3 regions of the Neobacillus camarae genome follow, and region 1 is predicted to be linked to each of the others. Evidence: predicted binding sites of a transcription regulator. Region 1 holds the regulator's gene; each other region holds the start of a gene.
What was found. The regulator Rex, encoded in region 1, represses fermentation and respiration genes when NADH is low (regulators of the CRP and FNR family bind a similar motif). The targets are predictions, from matches to a motif close to TTGTGAAATATTTCACAA.
Positions count from the first base shown of each region.

Region 2: the regulator Rex is predicted to act here: its motif matches at 1,416-1,433, upstream of adhE (bifunctional acetaldehyde-CoA/alcohol dehydrogenase).
Region 3: the regulator Rex is predicted to act here: its motif matches at 2,051-2,068, upstream of ACY8D0_RS16895 (hemerythrin domain-containing protein).

Region 1 covers NZ_JBUCKX010000004.1:170,846-175,393, reverse strand. Annotated here, with positions in the region: gene ACY8D0_RS22275 (acyl-CoA dehydrogenase family protein) at 1-224, opposite strand, end outside; gene ACY8D0_RS22270 (DUF4395 domain-containing protein) at 588-1,016, opposite strand; gene ACY8D0_RS22265 (DegV family protein) at 1,180-2,007, shown strand; gene ACY8D0_RS22260 (redox-sensing transcriptional repressor Rex) at 2,123-2,788, opposite strand; gene moaC (cyclic pyranopterin monophosphate synthase MoaC) at 2,794-3,300, opposite strand; gene ACY8D0_RS22250 (ABC-F family ATP-binding cassette domain-containing protein) at 3,474-4,548, shown strand, end outside.
Region 2 covers NZ_JBUCKX010000005.1:229,823-234,370, forward strand. Annotated here, with positions in the region: gene ACY8D0_RS26005 (M20 family metallopeptidase) at 1-1,089, shown strand, start outside; gene adhE (bifunctional acetaldehyde-CoA/alcohol dehydrogenase) at 1,507-4,116, shown strand; gene ACY8D0_RS26015 (MalY/PatB family protein) at 4,264-4,548, shown strand, end outside.
Region 3 covers NZ_JBUCKX010000003.1:345,012-349,559, forward strand. Annotated here, with positions in the region: gene ACY8D0_RS16865 (hypothetical protein) at 1-79, shown strand, start outside; gene ACY8D0_RS16870 (hypothetical protein) at 113-373, shown strand; gene ACY8D0_RS16875 (hypothetical protein) at 382-618, shown strand; gene ACY8D0_RS16880 (hypothetical protein) at 646-879, shown strand; gene ACY8D0_RS16885 (hypothetical protein) at 918-1,241, opposite strand; SAM riboswitch class I at 1,321-1,426, opposite strand; gene ACY8D0_RS16890 (BC1872 family protein) at 1,575-1,898, opposite strand; gene ACY8D0_RS16895 (hemerythrin domain-containing protein) at 2,127-2,645, shown strand; gene yiaA (inner membrane protein YiaA) at 2,892-3,359, shown strand; gene ACY8D0_RS16905 (DUF3231 family protein) at 3,672-3,824, opposite strand; gene ACY8D0_RS16910 (nitroreductase family protein) at 4,168-4,548, opposite strand, start outside.

The DNA.
Region 1 (4,548 bases):
GCAATTCGTTCGGCCAATTGATTCCATTTGGTTGATACAGTTGGGGAGAAAGTTTGCAGGGTTTTATGGATATCTTCGTACTGGGATGCGGCGAATTTTTTGACGGCTTTCTGTAAGAATGGCTCGTCCCGGTACCAGTCAAGGCTGGCACGCTTTTCGAGGAATTCATCAAAGCTATAAGAATTGGCTCCTCTTGTGGCAGCGTCCTGGGAAGCGATGTTCATTGAATGTCACTCCTTCTTATTGGGAAATTTTACAAATATTCAGTTTTATTTTAAGCTGGGAAAAGGGTAGACGTCAATGTGAGGAATGAAGATGGGGTTTAACAGGATGGGGAATTTTCTTTATAGTAAGGTTCTGGGCGGTTCATGAAGACAAAACTTGCTGATTTCCGTGATTCTTGTCCTCATGATGGCTTTATGAGGACAAAACTACGTTCATTACTGCCTTTTCTGTCCTCATGACGGCTCCATGAGGACAACATCCTGTTTATTTCTTTATTTCCTGTCCTCATGACATAATTAGGACTGATCAGCTCGCCATTAAAAAAGGAGCTGCATAAAAACAGCTCTCTTCCTAAATTCTCTCTATTGTTGCTGGGTTCTGCGATACTGGTATTGTCTCCATTGGTAGTGAATAAAACAGCCGATGCAAAATCCCAGGATAGCGACAAATGCAGCAATCATCACCAGCGCTGAAAACACATAACCGAGTGTAGTCCAGCCCAGCACAAAACTGAGAAATCCTATCCCGAGACAAGACACGGCAATCTTTTGGTTAAACTGCTGCTGCTCCCAGTCCTCCGGAATATAGGATTTGGGATCCTTCTTCAAAAAAAGCTTTGCTATTTGCATAACCGGATTAAATCCGAATAAAAGACCAAGTATTCCTGCAGTAAATGGGATCAACAAAATCCACTCATAACCAGTCACCCAGGTTAAGAGAACACTAATCACAATCACCCACTGATTGGTTTTCACAAGCGGACGTGGGATTGAACGAACTGCTTCTGCCATTTTAATCCCGACCTTTCTTATTTGTTTTATAGGTTTATATATATTTTAATCATTTCCCCCTATTTTGTATAGAAAAACTTATCGCTCAAATTTTAAAAAATACATACAATCCTACTAACTGTTATACTTAAATAAAAGATACAAAGTTAAGGACGGGGTCTCTATGATCAAAATTATCACCGATAGCTCGGCTGATTTGCCGAAACATTTAATCGAAAAATACAATATCACTGTGGTCCCGTTGACCATCATGATCAACAACGAAACCTATTCGGAAGGGGTCGACCTGACACCGGATGAGTTTTTTACAAAAATGTTCAACTCCAATGAGCTGCCAAAAACTTCTCAGCCTTCACCAGCCTTGTTTGCTGAAACCTTTAGCCGATTCAACAGTGATGACCAGCTGCTTTGCCTGACCATCTCATCCGGCCTGAGCGGTACCTATCAATCCGCCTCGCTTGGCAAAGACCTGTCAGATGCGAACGTCACGGTGTTTGATACTCTTGCCGGATCGCTAGGACATGGATTGCAACTTATCCGCGCCGCGGAACTCGCCCGTCAAGGACGGACAATGGACGAAATCCTGAAGGAGCTTACCGATTATCGTGAAAAAATGACCATCCTGGTCCTTTTAGATACGTTGGAAAATATCGTTAAGGGCGGCCGCCTCAGCAAATTCCAAGGCTCGTTAGCCAAGATTCTGAATATCAAAGTGATTTTAGAAAGAGTCGAGGGTGGAAAAGTGGAAATCAAAGAGAAGGTTAGAGGCAAGAAACGGTTTCACAACCGGACGATGGAGCTCATCCAAGAGCAAAGCAGCGATTTCTCCCATACCGTATTCGGGATTACCCATACCGGAAACACAGAAGAAGCCGAAGCGATTAAGCAAGAGCTTATCGAGAGATTCCATCCAAAAGAAGTCATTGTGAACTACATGGGGGCCACGATGGGAACATATGCCGGTAAGGGCGGCATGATTATTTCTTTCTAAAATGCTTTGTTCACTGATTTTTTTTACTCTGTTGATTGAAGTGGAAATCAACAGCCATATTGAGCAATGCCTTCAAAAAAAAAACAGACCTTTTCCGAAAAAAGGCCTGTTTTTCCTATTCTTCCTCTGCCTCTGTCTCATTCGCATTTGGATAATGCTTTAAAAAATAAACCAATGACTGCAGTTCGACCGCTAAATCGATATGATGAACCCGGATTGACGGCGGCACATTCAACCGCGCCGGTGTGAAATTTAATATCCCCTTCACATTGGTTTTCACCAGCCGGTCTGTAATTAGTTGAGCAACCGGAGCAGGAACGGTTAATATGATAACAGGGATATCTTCCTCCACTAAGTATTTTTCCAAATCATCCATGGAGTGAACGGGAACATCCCCTATGGAAGTCCCGATTTTATTCGGATCCACATCAAATGCACATTGAATTTTCGTATTATTGTTTTTCATAAAATTGTAATGCAAAAACGCCGTTCCCAGATTACCGACCCCAACTAGGGCAACCTTGGTCAATTCGTCCTGATCGAGGGTTTTACGAAAGAAAGTCAGGAGATAATTGACATTATACCCGTACCCTTTCTTCCCTAAAGCTCCAAAATAGGAGAAATCCCGGCGGATAGTTGCTGAGTCCACTTTTACGGCTTCACTTAGTTCTGCCGAAGACACCCTCTGTTTTCCGGAGGCATGCAAATTTTGGATAAATCGATAATATAAGGGCAGCCGTTTTGCTGTTGCCTGTGGTATTTTTGCTGTCTCGTTCGCCATACTCCTCACCTCTCTAATTGATTTATCTCTTCTCTAATAAAGTCTCCGTTTTTTCCTCCGGTTTTCTTTACTAAATAGGTTGGACCGATAACCATCCCTTTATCGACGGCCTTGCACATATCATATACGGTTAAAGCACAGGCCGACGCAGCTGTTAGCGCTTCCATCTCGACGCCAGTGCTTCCTTTGGTCTTTACTTCGGTTTGTATCGATAATTTATACTGATCCGCATCCTGTTGCTCCCATGAGAAGTTAACATTCACTCCGGTCAGAGGAATCGGGTGACACATCGGGATAATGTCCCATGTTTTTTTGGCGGCCATGATAGCTGCTACCTGGGCAACTGCCAAGACATCGCCTTTCTTCATTTCATTATTGGTCACTTTTTGGTAAATCTCTTTGCTGACAGTAATGCTGGAGTTGGCAAGCGCGGTACGAGCTGTTTCCGGCTTATCACTAACGTCCACCATCTTTGCCCTGCCTTCTTCATTAAAATGAGTAAATTCAGCCATTTAAAAAGCCTCCCAAAGGAATAATACTATATTTTCACGATTCTGTCTGTGAAACTTTGCACGAAATCGCTTATTTTTTTTTCCAAAAGAAACACATTCCCGAAAACCCGCCGTTTATTGCCGACCTTTTCGGAATAAGGTACACTATTTATAGGTAATTGAGGTGAAAAAATATGATTTTATTACAAGTGAACCAACTGGAAAAATATTATGGCGCTGAACTTATTTTATCGAATATAAAGCTCGAATTACAAACCCGTGACCGTGTTGCCCTTGTTGGACGCAACGGTGCCGGGAAATCGACATTGCTGAAAATCATTGCCGGCCATCTATCGCATGACGGCGGGGAAATCATCAAACCGAAAGATGTTTCCATCGGCTATTTAGCACAAAATACGGGTTTGGAATCGAACCTGTCGATTTGGGAGGAAATGCTGACTGTATTCGAGGACCTGCTTACCATGGAAAAGTCGTTAAGAAGACTGGAAGAACAAATGGCCGATCCTGATATTTTCAACAATCAGGGAAAATACGAACGGATCCTTAAAGAGTACGATCTGCTCCAAGTGAGTTTCAAGGAGCAGGGCGGCTATCAATTTGAGGCCGATATCCGTTCCGTGCTTCACGGACTAAATTTTCATGACCAGTCGCTCATCATCTCCAGCCTGAGCGGCGGCCAAAAGACCCGGTTGGCCTTGGGCAAACTGCTTTTAACTAAACCTGATATTTTAATATTGGACGAGCCTACCAACCATCTGGATATCGAAACGCTCTCCTGGCTTGAGCAATATTTACAGGGATATGACGGAGCCATTTTAATCGTTTCCCATGACCGGTACTTTTTAGATAAGGTCGTGACCCAAGTTTATGAACTGTCGCGCCGGCAAATGCAAAAGTTTACCGGCAACTATAGCGCCTATCTGGATCAGAAGGCTGCCAATTACGAACGGGACATGAAGTTGTACGAAAAGCAGCAACAAGAAATTGCCGCCCTTCAGGACTTTATCCAAAGAAACCTGGCACGGGCTTCGACCACCAAACGGGCCCAAAGCCGACGCAAGAAACTGGAGAAAATAGATGTCATGGATCGTCCGGCAGGCGATGAAAAGTCGGCCAACTTCTCCTTTGATATTGAAAAACAGAGCGGAAATGACGTGTTAACGGTGGACTCCCTTGCGGTCGGTTATCATGGGGAAAAAGTGTCAGAGGGAATTTCCTTCCGTGTATTTCGCGGGGACAGCATTGCCC
Region 2 (4,548 bases), on a different contig from region 1:
ATGAAACTGACGAAAGCGGAGTCTCCCTCCAATAATAAATATCTGGTGGACCGTTGTGGTGTAGTTATACGGGATGAATTTGATCGGCTTATAGGCGGTTCTGTGAAGGTCATTGAAAAAACGGTTGTTGGCAATCAATATAAATTTACTTTTGGGGAAGGCCCTGAAACAGAGCAGATTTTAATCATCGGACATATGGATACCGTTTGGGATGAAGGTGCCTTGCCGATTCGGCAGGAACAAAATATCCTATACGGCCCGGGTGTGTTTGATATGAAAGGCGGTCTCGCTGTTACTCTTTGGGCCATAAAAGCTTTAAAAGAGACGAATAGAAAACTCAATCGCAAAATAACTTTCCTGGTCACAACAGACGAAGAGATTGGCAGTGAACATTCGAAAAATATCATTTTGGAAGAAGCAAAAAAGAGTTCGGTTGTATTCATTCCCGAATCCAGCATTGCTCCGGACGGAGCGGTTAAAACGGAACGAAAAGGAACGGGGCACTTTACTATGAAAATTGAAGGGATTTCCGCCCATGCAGGGATCAATGCATGGGACGGAGCCAGTGCTATTGAGGAATTGGCCCATCAAATTCTCGATTTAAAGAAGCTGGCCGATCGCAAGACAGGGATTTCCGTTAATGCAGGAGTTATAAATGGGGGAACCCGGGTAAATGTCATTGCTAAAGAAGCATCGGCGGAGATTGATGTAAGAATCACAAAAAAAGCACAGGCAGAATCGTTAACTAAGAAAATAATCAACCGGCCAAGCTTTATTGACGGTACAAAAGTGAAAGTATCAGGGAAAATTGAACGTTTTCCGTTGGAGCGGACGGAGTCTGTTATCCGTCTGTATCAAGAATTAAAAAAAATAGCCGCTTCTCATGGATATGAACTGAGAGAAGGTTCATCCGGAGGAGCCAGTGACGGGAATTTCACAGCAGGAATCGGCATCCCGACGATTGATGGTCTTGGACCAACAGGGGATGGGGCCCATTCTGATGATGAACACGTGGATTTAGCCAACCTGCCGTATCGGGCAGCCTTACTGGCGGAAATCATCTTGAAATATGCGGCAAAGAAAAATTAGAGTGATGAACGCGACGCATTGAGAGTCAAACTGGCGAACAGACAAACCAGATGGGAACGTGTCAAATTACTTCACCTTCTTATCTGGTTATTCAAACTGATAATATTATATTGATATAACAAATTGGATGTAACCGTTTACTTTAACCTTGGGCATGGATTCGATATTCATGAGGATTTGCTCACAAACAATTTGTCAAACTTTGTTCAATATTTCACAAACTATTATCTAAAATACATGTTATGATAATTTCATAAGAAAAGAGGTCACCCCAATAAACATCACAAGGTACATAGCACATGGGGAACTAATTTTTTTAAGTAATTATGTGAAATGTTTCACAAGAAAAAGCGTCGATATTTTTTTGGGAGTTATTGTGAATTATTTCACATAAATAATTGAATGGAGTGATTTTCAATGGCAGTAGCTGAAAAAACAGTGAAGGAACAGCAAAATGTAACCAAGATGATTGATGTTTTAGTTGACAATGCGCGTAAGGCTTTGGATGAGTTCCGCAGCAACTATGACCAAGAAGGTATAGATGAAATTGTCAAACAAATGGCATTAGCAGGCCTTGATCAGCATATGACACTCGCTAAACTGGCAGTGGAAGAAACCAAAAGAGGTGTCTATGAGGATAAAATCATCAAGAATATGTTTGCTGCCGAATATGTCTATCACAACATTAAATATAATAAAACAGTTGGCATCATTGGTGAAAACGAACATGAAGGCATCATTGAGATTGCTGAACCGGTTGGAGTCATTGCAGGGGTAACACCAGTGACAAACCCAACCTCAACCACCATGTTTAAAGCATTAATTTCTATTAAAACCAGAAATCCAATCATCTTTGCCTTCCATCCATCTGCCCAAAAAAGCAGCAGCGAGGCAGCAAGAGTTTTAAAAGAAGCGGCGATTAAAGCAGGAGCACCTGAAAACTGCATCCAGTGGATTGAAACTCCTTCACTCGAAGCAACCCAAGCCTTGATGAACCATCCAAAAGTGTCCATGATTCTAGCAACCGGTGGAGCAGGAATGGTTAAATCCGCCTATAGTTCCGGTAAACCGGCCCTTGGTGTAGGTCCTGGTAACGTGCCTTGCTATATTGAAAAAACCGCCAACCTTAAACAAGCCGTTAATGACTTAATTTTATCCAAAACTTTCGACAACGGGATGATTTGTGCTTCCGAACAAGCGGTTATCATAGATAAAGAGGTTTATCAAGAAGTGAAAAACGAAATGATCGCCAATAGCGTCTACTTCTTGTCCGAAGCAGAACGGGAAAAGGTAGAAAAACTGGTCATCAATGAGCAGTCTTGCGCCGTGAACCCGATCATCGTCGGAATGCCTGCCTATAAAATAGCCGAATTAGCGGGGGTAAAGGTTCCTGAGGATACGAAAATCCTGGTAGCCGAATTAAAAGGTGTAGGACCTGCTTATCCGCTATCAAGAGAAAAATTAAGTCCAGTTCTTGCCTGCTACAAAGTCAACAGCCATGAAGAAGGCTACAAGCGTGCGGAAGAAATGCTGGAGTTTGGCGGCCTAGGCCACTCAGCAGTTATTCATTCCAATGACACAAAAGTCATCGAAGAGTATGGACTTAAAATGAAAGCCGGGAGGATTATTGTGAACTCACCATCTTCCCAAGGTGCGATTGGTGATATCTATAATGCCTATATGCCATCCTTGACACTGGGATGCGGTACGTATGGCGGAAACTCTGTATCGACAAACGTTGGGGCATTAAACTTAATCAATGTGAAGAAAGTAGCAAAGCGGAATGTAAATATGCAATGGTTTAAAGTACCTTCCAAAATCTATTTCGAGAAAAACTCGATTCAATATTTAGCCAAAATGCCGAACATTTCAAAAGCGTTTATCGTAACGGACCCTGGTATGGTTAGCCTGGGCTATGTGGACAAACTACTATATTATTTAAGAAAGCGTCCTGATTATGTGCATTGCGAGATTTTCTCTGATGTCGAACCGGATCCATCCATTGAAACAGTAGCCAAAGGTGCTGAAATGATGTCGAGATTCCAGCCGGACGTCATCATTGCCTTGGGCGGTGGTTCCGCGATGGATGCTGCCAAAGGAATGTGGCTGTTCTATGAGCACCCGGATGTTGAGTTCTTTGGGTTAAAACAAAAATTCCTGGATATCCGTAAACGGATTGTCAAGTATCCGCATCTAGGAAAACAAGCACAATTTGTGGCGATCCCAACCACTTCCGGTACAGGTTCTGAAGTAACATCATTCTCGGTTATTACAGATAAGCAAGCAAACATTAAATATCCACTGGCAGACTATGAATTGACACCGGATATTGCGATTATTGACCCGCAATTTGTGATGACGGTTCCGAAATCAGTCACAGCCGATACCGGTTTAGATGTTTTGACCCATGCAATTGAAGCATATGTTTCCAACATGGCCAATGACTTTACTGATGGGCTTGCCATGAAAGCCATCCAGTTGGTATTTGAGTACCTGCCAAGGGCTTACAAGTTTGGTGATAGAGACGAAGAGGCCCGTGAAAAAATGCATAATGCCTCTACAATGGCTGGTATGGCTTTTGCCAATGCCTTCCTGGGAATAAACCACAGTATTGCCCATAAATTAGGTTCTGAATTCCATATTCCACATGGCCGTGCCAATGCCGTCCTATTGCCGCATGTGATTCGCTATAATGCGACGAAACCGAAGAAGTTTGCTGCATTCCCGAAATATTCCCATTTCATTGCAGACAAACGCTACGCGGAAATCGCCAGGACTCTTGGTTTACCGGCAGGGTCCACCGAAGAAGGAGTCGAAAGCCTGATTCATGCCATTGTTAAACTTGCCAAAGAGCTGCAGGTACCAATGAGCCTTAAGGCAAATAACGTGGATAAAACTGAATTTGAAAGCAAAGTAGAATATCTGGCAGATCGTGCATTTGAAGACCAATGTACAACGGCCAATCCAAAACTTCCGCTTGTATCCGAATTAGCTGAAATCTTGCGTCAAGCATATAAAGGCGTTTAATCTCAGGGCAGGAAACCAAACCAATTTACGTTGGTGCTGGTTTCCTGCTTTTTACATTTATTATTTCAACTATTTACACTAAAGTTTTATAATAAAAGAAGCAAGGACAAAGCAGATGAAATAAGAAATGGGAAGGGTTGAAAAAGATTGAAATATAACTTTGATGAAATCATCAATCGAAGAGGTACATATTCGGTCAAATGGGATGGCGGGGATTTTATTAAAAGCGCCGGGCTGACAAGCCGCTACGATGAAGAGACTATTCCTCTGTTCACCGCGGATATGGATTTGCCGGTTCCCCAGCCGCTGATTGACGCGCTGCATAAAACTGTCGATCATCGGATTTTTGGCTATACGGTATTTCCGCCTGAATATTTTGAAGCCATCCAGCATTGGTTTAAAAAACAGCATAATTGGGACATCAAGAAAGAA
Region 3 (4,548 bases), on a different contig from region 1:
AACCTTAAGGGCTTTCTCCATCCACTCCACGGTGGACAACGATGCCCAGGATGTTTATTCTGTTAAAAAAAATTTGTAAGTTGATTGGCGCCAGAGATGAAGGAGGAATTACATGACCGGACCCGTTCCCTACATTAACATCAATATCAACATTATCAAGGTCAACTCATTTGAGAACGCTTCGGCCATTAATGTGGGCCAAAACCTGTTGGCGGAGTGGCATAATTCAGACAAGAAGAACCAAGGATTTGGCCAGAATATGGGCGATGGAAGCCATTTTCTCGGGACACGCAGCGGTGTCGATGACCGAGACCAAATCGATTCCGCTTCTTCTTTCGCTTCGTCTCCTATACCGATTATACCGATTCCTTGAGGGGTGACATGATGCTGTTTGCACCGGTATCGCTTACGATTTTGGGGTTTAAAGTGAATGCGATAGACCATGGAGCCGTGGTGAATTTAGGCCCCAGCCAGCACATTGATTTGTTTGTATCCTATAAAAGGAACCAAGGGATTGGGGAGCAAAACGGCGACTTGTCTCCGAACCTATTATCTCTTTCCGGCGTGTCGGATATGGATTTGATTGACAGCCCTACCGTAAAGAACAGCATAATATGATGCATCATAAAAGGGGTGAATCAGTTGATTTTTATTACACCAATGGCGATCAATCTGCTGGGATTTAAAATTAACACGATGGACAACGGTTCCGTGACAAACATGGGTCCGATGCAACTCGTGGACCAATTTATTTCGTACAAACGAAATCAGGCATTTGGGGAGCAAAATGGCGACCTGTCCCCGATTAATGTCCCAACTGCTTTCGTGTTTGATCCTGACGGGACAGACAGCAATACCATTAAAAATAGTGTTATATAGAAGGATGCAGGTCTGAATCAGGCCTGCATGCTTTGTTTTTATAACACATAGTCAATATAATTTCCATGGCCCCTTTCAATCGAGAGCCCTTGGTCCTCTAGTTCCTTCCAAATTCGATGGTCCAGTGCAAAGGCCCCCATTTGCTGCAAGGCAGCAATTTCCTCGTCAGGAAGCGGAATATAATAATCCTCGTCATCAGTACTGATAATTATTTCATATTTTTTTAGTTTTAGAACCATCACTTCAAACTTTTCATCCCATTCTTTCAGTTGACCCTCGACGCAATTGGCGACATGCAGCAGAAACCGTTCTGGATTATAATTTTTAGACATTAACCCCCGGGCAAATCCACTAATGTTCATGAGTTCCACTTCTCCTTTTTATTTTCAACAGTAAAATAAAACAAACCCTCCTACGATGGATGCAAAAGGGGTTTTGGCCGTTTTATCATCCAAAGCTGCAAGCTTTGCTGGTGGGAGCACCTTGCATTTTGTGCAGGTTGCTGTGGCATCATCGAACCAGTTCTCTCAGCCACTCTAGATAACTATTTAATTAGTATTATTTTACTATAAAAATTAGAGATTTAACAATAACTTTGACATAAGATTTCGTGACCGGCTGCTCTTTCCTGTTTTTAGAATAAAACAAAAAACGGCTGCCTTTTAAGCACGACAGCCAAGAATTAGATTTAAGTTTTAGCACATCTTCCGCCATACGTTGGCACCAAAGCCCAACGAATTCCGTTCGATGAGAGAATAGGCGGCATTGGTAATCGCTTGTTCCAATGTATTGCCGGTGGCACAAATATCATTGAAACACACCCTTGATGGCCCATTGATTTTATAGGAGTATCCCAACGCTTCCAATTTATCGACAATCATCATAGCGTGAGCCAGGTTATGCTCTGGCTGGAACTCGGAATCATGGATGAATGTCCCCGTTTCATAATCATACCAGCGATCCCATCTGTTTAATTTCCAACCCAATATTCGTCTTGCAATCGCATCAATTTTCACCATATCCTTCTCCCTTTCGTTTCATCCATTGTGTTATATAACAATTTAAATTATTTATATGAATTATATAACAGAAAAAAATTAATTTCCAGCCATTTTTTTGAAAAATTCAATAAAAAAATTTATGTTCGCTATTCCTTGTAAAATTGTTTTATTAGTGATTTAGGTCACAATAAATTAGCCACGTTTTTTATATAGTTATAGTAGTAATTTCGAAAGGGGATTTTTCCAATGCAAGGATGTCACAGCGGATTATTCTGTAACAGCCCGGTCACACTGTCAGAGGGCTTAAATAAATTAGTGAGCGAACATACTCCATTACGGAGCAGCCTAGAAGCATTATTTACGTTATGTAATCAAGTTGAACAAGAGCCACATGGAAATGCCTTTGCGGAACTCGTTCCCGCAGTACAACATTTTTTTACAGACCTTGAATTCCATTCCGAACGTGAGGAAGACATTTTGTTCCGGATGATGGAAGTATATTTCGGCAAAAACGGCGGCCCGATTGCCGTGATGGAGTACGAACACGAACAGGCGAGAGGGTATATTCAAGAGTTTCTAAAAAGTGCCGAAACCCCAGCAGCACTGACTGTTGAAGAACAGATTAATAATTCCAGTTTGATCAAAGGTGCCTACGAAACACTCTTAAGCCACTTCGCCAAAGAAGAACAAGTCCTATATCCAATGGCCGAGCGGATGCTAACCGACGAGGAAAAAGAAGCCCTAAACCAAAAAGTTTCGGAATAACGCTACCCTATTTAACAGCCCAATCTATTAAAAGATTGGGTTGTTTGTGTAATTTGTAACTTTAACACTAGTACGGATCGGGCGCCTTTTTAAAGTTTCCCGATCAGTACTGAAAAATTGCAATTGGAATTTATGCAAAATTCTCTATCCTTTGTAAGAAATTTCTATATAATAGATTTAGACAGGAGCACAACAGCGTAACTGTGGTGCTCTTTATAGATAAAAAAACAAAGGGGGAACATTCGAATGTCAAACGAAAATGAGGTTTTATTCGATAAAGGAAAAAATAATTCAAAAATGAAAGTGGAAAGAAAAGAGGGAGAGCCGACACCCGCTTTCAAAGGTGCCTCCTGGGCCGCGCTGTTGGTTGGTGTTACGGCTTATCTCATCGGATTGTATAACGCAGGGATGCAATTGAACGAAAAAGGATATTACTTTGCCGTTTTAATATTTGGATTATATTCATCCGTTTCTTTACAAAAAGCTGTAAGGGATAAGGATGAAGGTATACCGGTTACGAATATTTATTATGGGATTAGTTGGTTTGCACTTATTGTATCTGTTGCATTAATGGCCATCGGTTTATACAATGCAGGAAGCATTGTATTAAGTGAAAAAGGATTTTATGGAATGTCATTTGTACTTAGTATATTTGCAGCCATAACAGTTCAAAAGAATATACGGGATACTCAGAAAGCAAGAGAAAGAGATTGAAGTAGTTGTTGCACTTTTATCAGGGCGTACCCCTTTTCAGATGTATACTTGAATAAAAAAAATCGAACGGCAGGAATCCTGCCTTTTTTTTATGTAGAGATTGCTTATTTTCCAAAAGGTCTTTTAAAGATGGCTGTTGATTTCCGCCCCGTACTTCCGCAGGAGTTGAACACATTCCGCTCTAGTCAACAGAGTACCTTAAAAATCGAAATCGTTTACTGGAATCTTCTAATAGGAATCTCTCAGGTTATATCCGAATACAATACTTTTTTTCCTTCGGTTAGATCGCTGCGGTCGATTTGTTTATGGTGGTTAATCCAACCACTCGTTTGCCATCATGATGTTTGCCCCATCCTCAGAATATTTCAGTATTTCCGCACTCAACCTGGCATATTCCACGACTAAACCACTTCTTTGGCTTTCAGAAATGGATACCCCGTAGTTTCCCCGCCCGGCATAGACCATAAAGACTTTTATTTCTTCATCCTCGATATTTTAAAGGAAATATTTATTCACACAAATGGACATACTTTCTGCCATGTAGCTTGTCCATAAATATGACAAATCGGCAGAAGTTAAGTTATTGTTTTCATACCGTACTTCCATTTTGTGACCTCCTGATAATTACATTATGATGTAAGGTCTCCAAATGAAGGGATAATATGATTAACTTGTTAGGCAGGGAGACATATTCATTTTTCTCCATAAGAAAACGCACCACCGATTGTTGGGATGTGTTCAACAATAAGTGATGCGGTGCTCAAATTGGGTACTTTTTTAATTACTCCATGCTTTTAGGATGGAATTCCTATGGGAGCTGCTTACATTTTTGTTGGATGGGGGTGCGTTGCTTGATTTCTGGTATCACTTCCGGATAACCAACACCCAAGACTCCAATGACATCATATTCATCTGGAACCCCAAGAATTTCACGATTTTTTGGATTTCCTCCCATAGAAGACCAGTAGGTACCCACGCCTTCATTCCAAGCAGCTAAATTGAAGTTCTGAACGAAACAGGCTGTAGCCAAGCCGTTTTCCTCTGTTTCAATATCCGTCTTACCATGCTTAGACAGCACCGCTAATACAACGGGAGCATTTCCAAAATTTGTTTTATGGTTTAACTTGGCTCTCGTCTCCGGACCAATCAAATAAACTTCCCAAGGTTCGGTCATGCGATGGTTAGGAGC